DNA from 3 places in the Methylobacterium fujisawaense genome. Region 1 is predicted to be linked to each of the others. Evidence: riboswitches for the same ligand, from Rfam matches in the RefSeq annotation. Region 1 holds a riboswitch; each other region holds the start of a gene.
What was found. Region 1 has a riboswitch for fluoride ahead of ppa (inorganic diphosphatase). Riboswitches for the same ligand answer to the same signal wherever they lie in the genome.
Positions count from the first base shown of each region.

Region 2: another riboswitch for fluoride. It lies ahead of crcB (fluoride efflux transporter CrcB); the one in region 1 lies ahead of ppa (inorganic diphosphatase).
Region 3: another riboswitch for fluoride. It lies ahead of ABC766_RS18425 (voltage-gated chloride channel family protein); the one in region 1 lies ahead of ppa (inorganic diphosphatase).

Region 1 covers NZ_CP155000.1:1,723,141-1,726,997, forward strand. Annotated here, with positions in the region: gene ilvD (dihydroxy-acid dehydratase) at 1-1,329, shown strand, start outside; gene ABC766_RS08335 (hypothetical protein) at 1,360-1,530, opposite strand; gene ABC766_RS08340 (2,3-bisphosphoglycerate-dependent phosphoglycerate mutase) at 1,530-2,195, opposite strand; gene ppa (inorganic diphosphatase) at 2,192-2,734, opposite strand; fluoride riboswitch at 2,828-2,890, opposite strand; gene ABC766_RS08350 (hypothetical protein) at 3,136-3,342, opposite strand; gene ABC766_RS08355 (YeiH family protein) at 3,534-3,857, shown strand, end outside.
Region 2 covers NZ_CP155000.1:3,711,809-3,715,665, reverse strand. Annotated here, with positions in the region: gene hemJ (protoporphyrinogen oxidase HemJ) at 1-11, opposite strand, end outside; gene ABC766_RS17590 (uroporphyrinogen decarboxylase) at 22-1,173, opposite strand; gene ABC766_RS17585 (pyruvate, water dikinase regulatory protein) at 1,637-2,467, shown strand; gene crcB (fluoride efflux transporter CrcB) at 2,584-2,973, opposite strand; fluoride riboswitch at 3,057-3,127, opposite strand; gene ABC766_RS17575 (hypothetical protein) at 3,310-3,819, opposite strand.
Region 3 covers NZ_CP155000.1:3,894,207-3,898,063, forward strand. Annotated here, with positions in the region: gene ABC766_RS18420 (methyl-accepting chemotaxis protein) at 1-654, shown strand, start outside; gene ABC766_RS18425 (voltage-gated chloride channel family protein) at 978-2,375, opposite strand; fluoride riboswitch at 2,417-2,489, opposite strand; gene arsH (arsenical resistance protein ArsH) at 2,720-3,466, opposite strand; gene ABC766_RS18435 (ArsR/SmtB family transcription factor) at 3,517-3,857, shown strand, end outside.

The sequences.
Region 1 (3,857 bases):
ATGATCGCGGCGGCCGACGACCGTATCTCCGACGAGGACGTCGCCGTCATCGAGCGCTCGGCCTGCCCGACCTGCGGCTCGTGCTCGGGCATGTTCACGGCGAACTCGATGAACTGCCTCACCGAGGCGCTGGGGCTGGCGCTTCCGGGCAACGGCTCGGTGCTCGCCACCCACGCCGACCGCAAGCGCCTGTTCGTGGAGGCCGGCCACCTGATCGTCGATCTGGCGCGCCGCCACTACGAGCAGGACGACGCGAGCGTTCTGCCGCGCGCGGTGGCGAGCTTCACGGCCTTCGAGAACGCCATGACCCTCGACATCGCCATGGGCGGCTCGACCAACACGGTGCTGCACCTGCTGGCCGCCGCGCACGAGGGTGAGGTGCCCTTCACCATGACCGACATCGACCGCCTCTCCCGGCGGGTGCCGGTGCTGTGCAAGGTCGCCCCGGCGGTCGCCAACGTCCACATGGAGGATGTCCATCGAGCCGGCGGCATCATGGGCATCCTGGCCGAGCTCGACCGGGCCGGGCTGATCGACACCACGGTCGGCAACGTTTCTGCCGGTACGCTCGGCGGCGCGCTCGCCCGCTGGGACGTGCGCGGCGAACCGGCCGCCTCGGTCCAGACCTTCTACCGCGCCGCCCCCGGCGGCGTGCCGACCCAGGTGGCGTTCAGCCAGGAATCCCGCTTCGACGAGCTCGACGTCGACCGGGAGGGCGGCGTCATTCGCGATGCCGCGCATGCCTACTCCCGGGACGGCGGCTTGGCGGTCCTGTTCGGCAACTTGGCCGAGGACGGCTGCATCGTGAAGACCGCAGGCGTCGACGCTTCGAACCTGGTCTTCGACGGCACAGCCCGGGTCTTCGAGAGCCAGGACGCGGCGGTGGACGGCATTCTCAACGGCAAAGTGACGGCCGGCGAGGTGGTGCTGATCCGCTACGAGGGACCCCGCGGCGGTCCCGGCATGCAGGAGATGCTGTACCCGACGAGCTACCTGAAATCGAAGGGGCTGGGTAAGGCCTGCGCCCTGGTCACCGACGGGCGGTTCTCCGGCGGATCCTCCGGTCTCTCGATCGGCCACGTCTCCCCGGAAGCGGCCGAGGGCGGGCTGATCGGTCTCGTGCGCGACGGGGACCGGATCGCCATCGACATCCCGAACCGACGCATCCACCTCGACGTGGACGCGGCGGAGCTCGACCGGCGGCGTGTTGCCCAGGAGACCGCGGGTTGGCAACCGGCGGCTCCGCGCAAGCGCAAGGTCAGCGGGGCGCTCCGCGCCTACGCAATGCTCACGACCAGCGCGGCCAAGGGCGCGGTCCGGCGGGTCTGAACTCGACCCGCCGGATTGGTGGCCTGACGCTCAGCGGGACAGCAGCCAGATGGTTGCGACCGCGATGACAACGATGGCGATGCCGGTCACGACGGCACGCGGAAATGGCGCCTTGCCCTCCGCACGGCGCCGTTCCAGGCGTCCCATCTCGTCTATGTCCCTCATCTCGGGATCGGGATCGTCCTGGGGCGACTTGGCCATCAGCTTCCTCCTTCGACGGCGTGCAGGTTTGGTTCCAGGGACGTCTGCGACAGGACGGCAGTGTCAGGAGCCAGCGTGTAGAGGCGCATCGCGCAGGTGGGCAGCTCAAGGTCCTCGACCTCGTCCGGGGAGAGGCCGTCCAAGGCCATGACCAGGGCCCGCAACGAGTTCCGGTGGGCGACGACCAGAGTCGTGCCGCGCATGGCCGCCGGCAGGATCTCCCGCACGTAGCCGAGCATGACGCGCGCCGCCGTGTCGCGCAGGCTTTCGCCCCCAGGCGGCGCTTCCGCGTAGGAGCGCCGCCATCGCTCGACTTGGCCCGGCGGCCAGCGTTCGCATGCCCCGTCCCTGTCCATGCCGCTCAACTCCCCGTAGTCGCGTTCGACCAGGGCCTCGCAGAGACGCGGGCGCACCTCCGCTTGACCCAGTGCCTCCAGTACGAGGGCGCAACTAGCCACTGCCCGCAGCAAGGGCGACGCGAAGGCGGTTCGGACGGACAGTCCCTGTGCGGCGAGCGTGGCGCCTGCCGCACGGGCCTCCGCGATACCCCGTGCCGTCAGCGGCGGGTCGAGCCACCCGGTGAACCGATTGTCTCGGTTCGCCTCGCTCTCGCCGTGCCGCACGAGGACCAGGTTCGGCGTGCCCGCAGGCCAGCCGGGGTTCACAGGAAGGTTACCTTCTCCCGATGCCGCTGTTCGGCGGCGGCGACCAGCTCGCGGGCCCGGTCCGCATCCGCCCAGCCGGTGATGCGCACCCACTTGCCGGGTTCCAGGTCCTTGTAGTGCTCGAAGAAGTGCTGGATCTGCTGGCGGGTGATCTCGGGTAGGTCGGTGTGCGCCCGGACGCCGTCGTAACGCCGCGTCAGCCGCGCGGCCGGCACGCCGATAATCTTCTCGTCGGGGCCGTGCTCGTCCTCCATCAGGAGAACCCCGACCGGCCGCACGGCGATCATGGCGCCGGGCTGGATCGCCCGGGTGTTGGCCACCAGCACGTCGCAAGGGTCCCCGTCCTCCGACAGGGTGTTGGGGATGAACCCGTAATTCCCGGGGTAGTGCATGGGGGTGTAGAGGAAGCGGTCGACGACCAGGGCGCCGGACGCCTTGTCCATCTCGTACTTGATCGGCGGGCCGCCGATGGGCACCTCGATGACGACGTTAATCTCGTCGAACGGTGCCGTACCCGGGCTGATGGCGGCGAGGTTCATGACCGTGCGCTCCCGGCGGAGGCGGGACGGCAGAACTCAATAAATGATCCGGGGGGACGGGCTGGGGACAAGGCACACTCCTATCGCGCGTTGGCAACGATAGGAGTCATCAGCCCTGAGGGCGGTTGTACGGGAGACCCCATTCCCGAAACTGTACGTAACAGCCAGTCCGTCCAAATCAAGTGCGCAACCCAGTGCGATCGTGGCAGGAACTAGCCAGTGTGCTGCCTCCGAGCGACAAGCCGAATGGAGCCTGGTGCGTCCGTTTTTTGAATTTGGGCGTGGTCGGAAGAATGATTGGATCGGGTAGAGGCTGTGTCAAAACGCGGATGTGCTGCGAAGTCAGAGAACAAACGTCGCCGCAGCAACCGCGAGGGATCTCCAAAGCGACTGACCGATGGTCACAGGAAGCCCGTCAGGCCGATGTCACTCTCCTTCGAAAGAACATTTTTCCACAACGGCTGACAGCATTCAAGTTTTGACACAGCCTGGGTCGCCAGCGGAATGGCGGCTTGGAGGTGGATCTCTGCCGGTTTATTTGAGGGTAACCGCAAATTGAAATCGCTGTCCTCGCCACACTGCGGTGCGGCCGAGATCGTGGACAGCACCAGCTTGGCCGCTGTCGGGAACGTGAAAACCTCAGCGTCTGCGTTGACCTACACTTTCACGTCAGATCCAACAAATATGATCTGCCAGCGGTTCGAGCGATCTCGTTCGCAGATCAAAAAGATCTGATAGTTCTGTTGGAATGAAAGCTTCCCGGTAACAATGATGGGTCGTTGCCCTGGAGCTGACTGCCATGCCGCGTGACGCCACCGCCCCTTCCATCGCTCAGTTCACCAGGCGGATCTTGCCGGGGTTTGGCCTTTGCCTCGCGGTCACGGCTGTCGCGATCGGCCTGGAGACCATCGAGGAGCGTGTGTTCGGCCGCGCGTGGCTAGAAGCGCTGGTACTCGCCATCGTGCTCGGCACGGCGCTCCGTACGGCCTGGAACCCTGGTCCGCGGTTCTTCCCCGGTATCGCCTTTGGCGCCAAGACCGTGCTCGAAGTCGCCGTGGTCTTGCTCGGAGCCTCACTCAGCGTCGGGACCCTGCTTGCCGCCGGCCCCGGTCTCCTCATCGGC
Region 2 (3,857 bases), 2.0 Mb from region 1:
TCGTACAGCACGGGCGCAGCCTCAACCCTGGCCGCGGAGCCGGGCGAGCATCCGCTCGACATGGGCCACCGGCGTCTGGGGCGTGATGCCGTGGCCGAGGTTGAAGATGTGCGGCCGGCCAGCGGTCGCCTCCAGGACGGCATCCACCGCCGCGTCGAGGGCCGCGCCGCCCTCGATCAGCGTCTCGGGATGGAGGTTGCCCTGCGTCACCGTGGTGGCCGGCACCGTCGCCCGCAGGGCCTTCAGGTCCACCCCCCAGTCGACGCCGACGGCATCGGCGCCGGTCTCCGGCACCACCCGGGCATGGCCGTCGAGGCCCGAGCCGCGGGCGAACACGATGATCTTGGCGCCCGGCACCCGGGCGCGGACGCCCGCCACCATCCGGGCGATCGGCTGCAGGGACCAGCGGGTGAGGGCGTCCGCCGCGGGCGCGCCCGGCAGGGCGCTCTCCGCCACGTCGCCGACGGGCTCGACGGTGCCGTCGGAGGTCGGCACGGCGAGGGGCAGCGTGCCGGCATGGGACTCGAAGATCTGCACGGCGTCGGCGCCGGCCTCGAGCTGGCGCACGAGGTAATCGGTCTGCACCGTGACGAGGCGGTCGATCAGCGCGTCCACCAGCGCCGTGTCGCCCTCGGCCAGCGCCCGCGCGGGGGCAAGGTCCGGGGTGCCGCGACCGCCGATCATGTAGCTCGCCACCGTCCAGGGGGCGCCGCAGAAGCCGAGCAGCGTGGTCTCGCCGGGCAGTTCCGCGCGCAGCCGCGTCACCGTCTCGAAGACCGGTGCGAGATGGGTCATCACCGCCGGGTCGCCGGCCTCGCGCAGCTTCGAAAAGGCCTCCCGGCCGTCGAGGGGATCGAGGCGCGGCCCCTCGCCCTCCACGAAGCGCACGTCCTGACCGAGCGCATGAGGCACGACCAGGATGTCCGAGAACAGGATCGCGGCATCGAAGCCGAACCGCCGGATCGGCTGGAGCGTCACCTCGACGGCGAAGTCCGGGCTGTAGCAGAGGTCGAGGAACGAGCCGGCCTCGGCCCGGGTCGCCCGGTATTCCGGCAGGTAGCGGCCGGCCTGCCGCATCATCCAGGCGGGGGGCGGCCCGATCGCCTCCCCGTCGAGGACGCGCAGCACCTTCCGCTCGGACTTGCGCTCCGTCCCCGTCATCGTCGTTCCCATCCCGTATCCGTCATCCCGCATGCCCGTCGGCGGGCCTCCTGTCGAGTCGAGGCGCGCCGATCCCCACACAGGCCCCTTCGAAAAGAAAAGAGAGAATCTAGGACTCTGTTTTTTCTCTTGGGGGGCCGAATCACGGGGGCACAAAAGCGTCCACAGGCGGTCCCCGGTGCCGCGCCGTTAACGAGGCTTTAAAGGATTTGCTCCATCTTGCGAGAACGACCAGATCCGACAGCGCCTTGGCAACGCCGAGTCGTGTGCGGACCCCGGATGTGTCCCGGATTCTCCCAGTGAGGCGGAATCCATGCGCCCCGATCGTCTGCCTGTGAACGGCGGAGTCGATAGCGCGCACCGGTATCGCCCTGGACCGGCCCGGCGGGGCATCCTATCCACACTCATCGACTCCCCTGGCGGCCGGCGGTGGACAACGTGGGCGCCGCGAAAGGCGACCGCAGAGGCGATCGGAATGGGCCGCAGCTACTTCCACCTCCACCTCGTCTCCGACTCCACCGGCGAGACGCTGATCAATGTCGGGCGCGCGGCGGCCGCGCAGTACGAGGGCGTGTCGGCGATCGAGCACGTCTATCCGCTGGTGCGCTCGGCCGCGCAGCTCGACCGGGTGATCTCGGAGATCCGGGCGGCGCCGGGTCTTGTCCTCTACACCCTGGTGGGGGGCGACCTCGGCGAGCGGCTGGAGGAGGTCGCCCGGGAGACCGGCTCGCCCTGCCTGTCGGTGCTGCGGCCGGTCCACGACCTGCTGCGCGCCTATCTCGGCGCCGAGACCACGGCCCGGCCCGGCGCCCAGCACATGCTGAACGCCGAGTACTTCAAGCGCATCGACGCGATGAACTTCACCCTGGCCCACGACGACGGCAACCTGCCGGAGGATCTCGAGGACGCGGACGTCATCCTGCTCGGCGTCAGCCGGACCTCGAAGACGCCGACCTCGATCTACCTCGCCAATCGCGGCCTCAAGACCACCAACCTGCCGCTGGTGCCGGGCATGCCGCTGCCGCCGGCGATCGAGCGCGCCCGCAAGCCCCTGGTGGTCGGGCTGTTCGCCTCGCCGGAGCGGATCGTGCAGATCCGCCAGAACCGGCTCTCCAGCCTCAACGCCGACGAATCGTCCCTCTACGTCGATCGCTCGGCGGTGGCGGACGAGATCACCGCCTCCCGCCGGCTGTTCACCCGGAACCGCTGGCCGACCATCGACGTGACGCGCCGCTCCATCGAGGAGACCGCGGCGGCGATCGTCGACCTCTACCGCGACCACCGGCTGAAGTTCATCGCGGATTGAGAGGGGTTTCCGAAGGGCTCAGCCCTTTGGCGGGGTTCGGGGGCGGAGCCCCTGAACGACCCGGGCTCCGCCCCGGAGCCGCAAAAGCTCGCAGCCCTTTTGAAGCCGGGACGGCCTCAGCTGCCGCTCAGGACCGCCCGCACCAGGGTGAGGCCCGCCACCAGCCCGATCAGACCGGTCGCCACCGAGGCCCCAACGTAGAGGGCGGCGGCGGCGGTCTCGCCCCGGTGGTACAGGCTGATCGCGTCCAGGGAGAAGGTCGAGAAGGTGGTGAAGCCGCCGAGCACGCCCGTGGTCAGGAACAGCCGTGCCGGGTGACCCGCCGCGCCGCGCAGGGCGAAGCCCTCGGCGAGCACGCCCATCAGGAACGAGCCCAGCACGTTGATGATCAGCGTGGCCAGGGGGAAGCCGAGGCCCGGCAGCAGCCGGGCGACCGCCACGTTGATCCCATGGCGGCACCCGCCCCCGAGCCCGGCTCCGACAACGACGATGAGGGTGTTGATCATGCCGGCCCTTCCTGTTCGGTCGGGCAGCCACGTCCTGTCGCGGCTTCGGCGCACGGCCCCACCGCGGACGGCTGAGGCGCGCCCGTGCGGTAGGAGCCATCAGCCCGGCCTCCGAGTCGGGCGGTTGTCGGGGCGCTCCATCCCCATCGGGACAGGCTTAGCGCAGGATGCCGGGAAGGGGAATCCGGTTTTCCGGCTCCCGCGCTGGTGGGTCGGGGGGGCGCGGCGGGGTCACAGATCGGTTCGGATCAGCGCGGGTCCCCTCCCGTGCGGGAGAGCGGACCCGCGCCCTGTCATGAACCCACCGCGCTGGATCGATCGGCGAAGCCGCAAGGCTCAGCGAGCGTAGGCGAAGTGGCTGCGCTGCTCGATCTGGGCGGCATAGAAATCCTCGACCACCTCGCGGACCACCTCGGCCAGCTCGTCGCCCCGGTGCTCGTCGAGCTGGATGTCGCTGCCGACGGTCCGGCCGATGGCGCAGCTCGCAGCCCCCGGCACGAGGCGCTCGTTGTAGCGCTGGTTCAGGCCCGAGACCGAGATGTAGTTGCTGCCGCCGAGTTCCGGACCGTACTTGATCTTGATCTTCTGCTCGGTGTCGGTCCCGCGCAGCCGCGCGCAGAGGCTGATGAAGTTGTCCTGATCGATCTTGGCCTCGAGGCCGGTGATGCTGCCGTGGACGTTGTCCTCCTCGTTGAGCACCTCGGCCATGAGGTTCAGGACGCCGACCACCGGCTCCAGCGCCCGGGCGCCTTCCTCCAGGAGTTTCTTGCGGAAGTCGTTGCTGCGGGCATCCGCCTCCTGCAGCCGCGCGCGGAACCTGTCCTTGACCTCGTTGGCGCGTGCCATCGCGCTCCTCCCTGGTGGTTCATCCGATGCTTTGCCGC
Region 3 (3,857 bases), 2.2 Mb from region 1:
GCCGCCGCCGCGGAGGAGCTGGGCTCGTCGGTGCAGGAGATCGGCCGGCAGGTCACCGGCTCGGCCCGGCTCGCGCAGTCGGCGGTGGGCGAGGCCGACCAGACCGCCGCCCTGGTCCAGGCGCTCAGCCAGACCGCCGCCCGGATCGGCGACATGGTCGGGATGATCTCCGGGATCGCCGGGCAGACCAACCTGCTGGCGCTCAACGCCACGATCGAGGCGGCGCGGGCCGGCGCCGCGGGGCGGGGCTTTGCGGTGGTGGCTGCCGAGGTGAAGGCGCTGGCCGAGCAGACCGCCAAGGCGACCGAGGAGATCGCCCGGCAGATCGGCGCGGTGCAGGAGGTGACCGGGCAGGCCGTGACGGCGATCGGCGGGATCACCGGGCGGATCCGGGAGATCGACGGCGTGGCGACCTCGATCGCCGCGGCGGTGGAGCAGCAGGGGGCGGCGACGCAGGAGATCGTGCGCAACGTGGCGCAGGCCTCAACCGGCACCACCGCGGTGACCGGCACCATCGCGGGCGTCGCGCAGGCCTCCGAGGAGACCGGCGCCGCGGCCAGCCAGGTGCTCGCCTCCGCCTCCGAACTCTCGCGCCAGTCCGAGCATCTCGGTGCCGAGGTCGCCCGCTTCCTCGCAACCGTCCGCGCCGCCTGACGAGCCCCTGGCCGGATCCTCCCGGTCCGCCCTCCCGGCGCGGGCCGGCTCCGCCGCTTGCGGGCCGGCCCGACGGCGGTGCAGGGGCAGGGCGCGGATTGCGGGGGGCGTGTGGCGCCCATTGAGACCGGGGCGTCCTCGGCCGACGGCCTTGAGCAGGCCGTCGGCCTTCGCCTGCACGACCCGTTCCCCGCAGAGGGGCCTGGAGCCCCCCAGGGAACGGGCTTGACGTGGTCGAGCCCTGTCGGCGCACGTCATGGAGATGCCCGCACCATCCCGATCCCGGCCGGGATGACCGGACGCGTCGAAGCCCTGGGGCGCACCTATCTGTCGGTGGCCGGCGCGGGGGCCGGCGCGGTCAGCCGGGCCGCGCGGTGCGTGCGTGCATGGCGCAGGGTGGCGTCCGGCGGCAGGGCGCCCACGGAAACCTTCGGGACGGCGATGCGCTGGGACAGGTAGATGCCGCTGTGCCCGGAGCACAGGTAGGCCAGGAAGCAGGCGGTCGCGATGTAGACGCCGTGCGTGGCGCCGAACAGCTCGATACCCATGAGCGTGCAGGCCAGCGGCGTGTTGGCCGCTCCGGCAAACACGGCGACGAACCCGAGGCCGGCCAGGAGATCCACCGGCGCCCCCAGCACCCCGGCCAGCGCGTTGCCGAGGGCCGCGCCGATGAAGAACAGCGGCGTGACCTCGCCGCCCTTGAACCCGGCGCTCAGGGTGACGACCGTGAACAGCATCTTGAGCGCCCAGCTCCAGGGATGCACCTCCGGACCGAAGAAGCGGGCGATGGTCAGCCCGTGCGGATCCGCCGACCAGACGCCCAGTCCCAGGTAATCCCGCGTGCCACAGAGGTAGACCAGGGCGATCACCGCGAGGCCGCCCGCCACGGGGCGGAGGGGCGCGAAGGCGATGACCCGCTTGCACCATCCGCCGAGCATGTGGTTCGCCTCGGCGAACACCAGGCCGGCCAGTCCGAAGGCCACGCCTGCCACCGCGACCTTGGCCAGGAGCAGCGGCTCGACCATGTGCGTGCCGACGGCTCCGGCGTGGTCGTCGATACGGTAGACCCCGTGTTCGATGCCCCACAGCTGACAGGTCCAGTCGCCGACCACGGCCGCGACGAGGCAGGGCACGAGGGCCGCATATTCGACGCGTCCGACAGCGAGGACCTCGAGCGCGAAGACCGCGCCGGCCAGTGGCGTACCGAAGACGGCGCCGAACCCCGCGGCGATCCCGGCCATCAGCATGATCCGGAAGCTCGGCGCATCCAGGCGGACCGCCTTGCCGAAGGCGCTTGCGAGGCTGCCGCCCAGTTGGACGGCCGTGCCTTCGCGGCCCGCCGATCCGCCGAACAGATGCGTGACCACCGTGCCGAGGAAGATCAGCGGCGCCATGCGCAGGGGCACGCCGCCCCCGGGCACATGGATCTGCTCGACGATGAGGTTGTTGCCGCCCTCCACGGATTGGCCGAAGCGATGGTAGAGCAGCCCGATAGCCAAGCCGCCGAGCGGCAGGAGAAACAGCAGCCCGGGATAGGCGAAGCGCGCCCGGGTGGCCGCATCGAGGCTCCAGAGGAAGGCCGCGCACAGGGAGCCCACGGCGGCGGCCATGGGCAGCAGAACCAGGATCCAGCGCGCGACCGAGACGGCATGATCGTGCCGCGTGCGGACAAAGGCCGCGACGTTGAAGCGTGTAAACAGATTTCGGAAGGTTGCGCGCATGACATCCCCTTGATGCGACGCCGCAAGACTTTGCGGGATCGCAAGAAGTAGGAGTCATCAGCCTGACGGCGGTTCGGCCTTGATGGCCCGGCAGACACCATTGCCGTCCTCGAGAGATACGGGACCCCTCCGAACCGCGTCAAGGCCCTTCGTCAAGGTCCTTCGTGCAGGCCTGCGGCGTGCGGGGGGCGAACCCGTCGCTCCCCCGAGGGTGGACGCGGCGACAGCGGATCCGGTCGACCCTCGGGGCGCCGGGACCCGCACAGACCTGCCCCACGGGCGGCCGGTGGCCGCCGCGATCACGACGGCGCCCGCGTGGACGGTCGCATCGGCGGCGGTGTGTCTCAGCGCTTCACAAAGCCGATGTCGGCGGCCACGGCGCTCAGCCGCTCCGGCGCGCGCTCCTTCCGCTCGCTGTAGCGGTCGACGAGGTCGTCGGCCCGCTCCCGGGTCAGCAGCGTGAACTTCATGAGCTCCTCGCACACGTCCACGACGCGCTCGTAGAGCGGCCCCGGCTTCATCCGGCCGGCCTCGTCGAACTCCTTGTAGGCCATCGGGACCGACGACTGGTTCGGGATCGTGATCATCCGCATCCAGCGGCCGAGAATCCGCAGGCTGTTCACGGCGTTGAAGCTCTGCGAGCCGCCGGACACCTGCATCACGGCCAGCGTGCGGCCCTGGGTCGGCCGCACGCTGCCTTCGGAGAGCGGCAGCCAGTCGATCTGGCTTTTCATCACGCCGGTCAGCGTGCCGTGCCGCTCCGGCGACACCCACACTTGGCCCTCGGACCAGATCGAGAGGTCGCGCAGCTCCTGCACCTTCGGATGATCGGCGGTCGTGTCGTCGGGCAGGGGCAGGCCGTGCGCGTCGTAGATCCGCACCTCGCCGCCCATGGCTTCCAGGAGCCGGGCGGCCTCGTAGGCGAGGAAGCGGCTGAACGAGCGCTCCCGCAGGGAGCCGTAGAGGATCAGGAACCGGGGGGCGTGGGTGAGCGGCTTGACCGCCTCCAGGCGCGCGCGGGTCGGCACCACGAAATGCGCGGCGCTCAGGTTCGGCAGGCCATCGGTGAAAGGCTGGCGCGGCTTGTCCAAGGTTCAGCTTTCTTGTACGTTCAAAGAGTGATTTGAAGATTGTAACGAATATGGACGAGCCGCAAGCCCTCGCCGCCTTCGCGGCCCTCGCCCAGGAGCACCGTCTGCGCCTGGTGCGGGTGCTCGTGACCGCCGGCCCGGACGGGCTGGCCTCCGGCGTGCTGGCTGAGGCGGTGGGCGTCTCCGCCGCCACCGTGTCCCATCATCTCAAGGAACTGAGCCACGCGGGCCTGGTCGCATCGCGGCGCGCGGGCCGCTCGATCATCTACAGCGCCGCCTACCCGGCGCTGTCCGGCCTGATCGCCTTCCTGATGAAAGATTGCTGCCAGGGCCGCCCGGAGGTCTGCACCCCGGCGATGGCCGCCCTGGCACCCTGCTGCCCCGCCCTTGG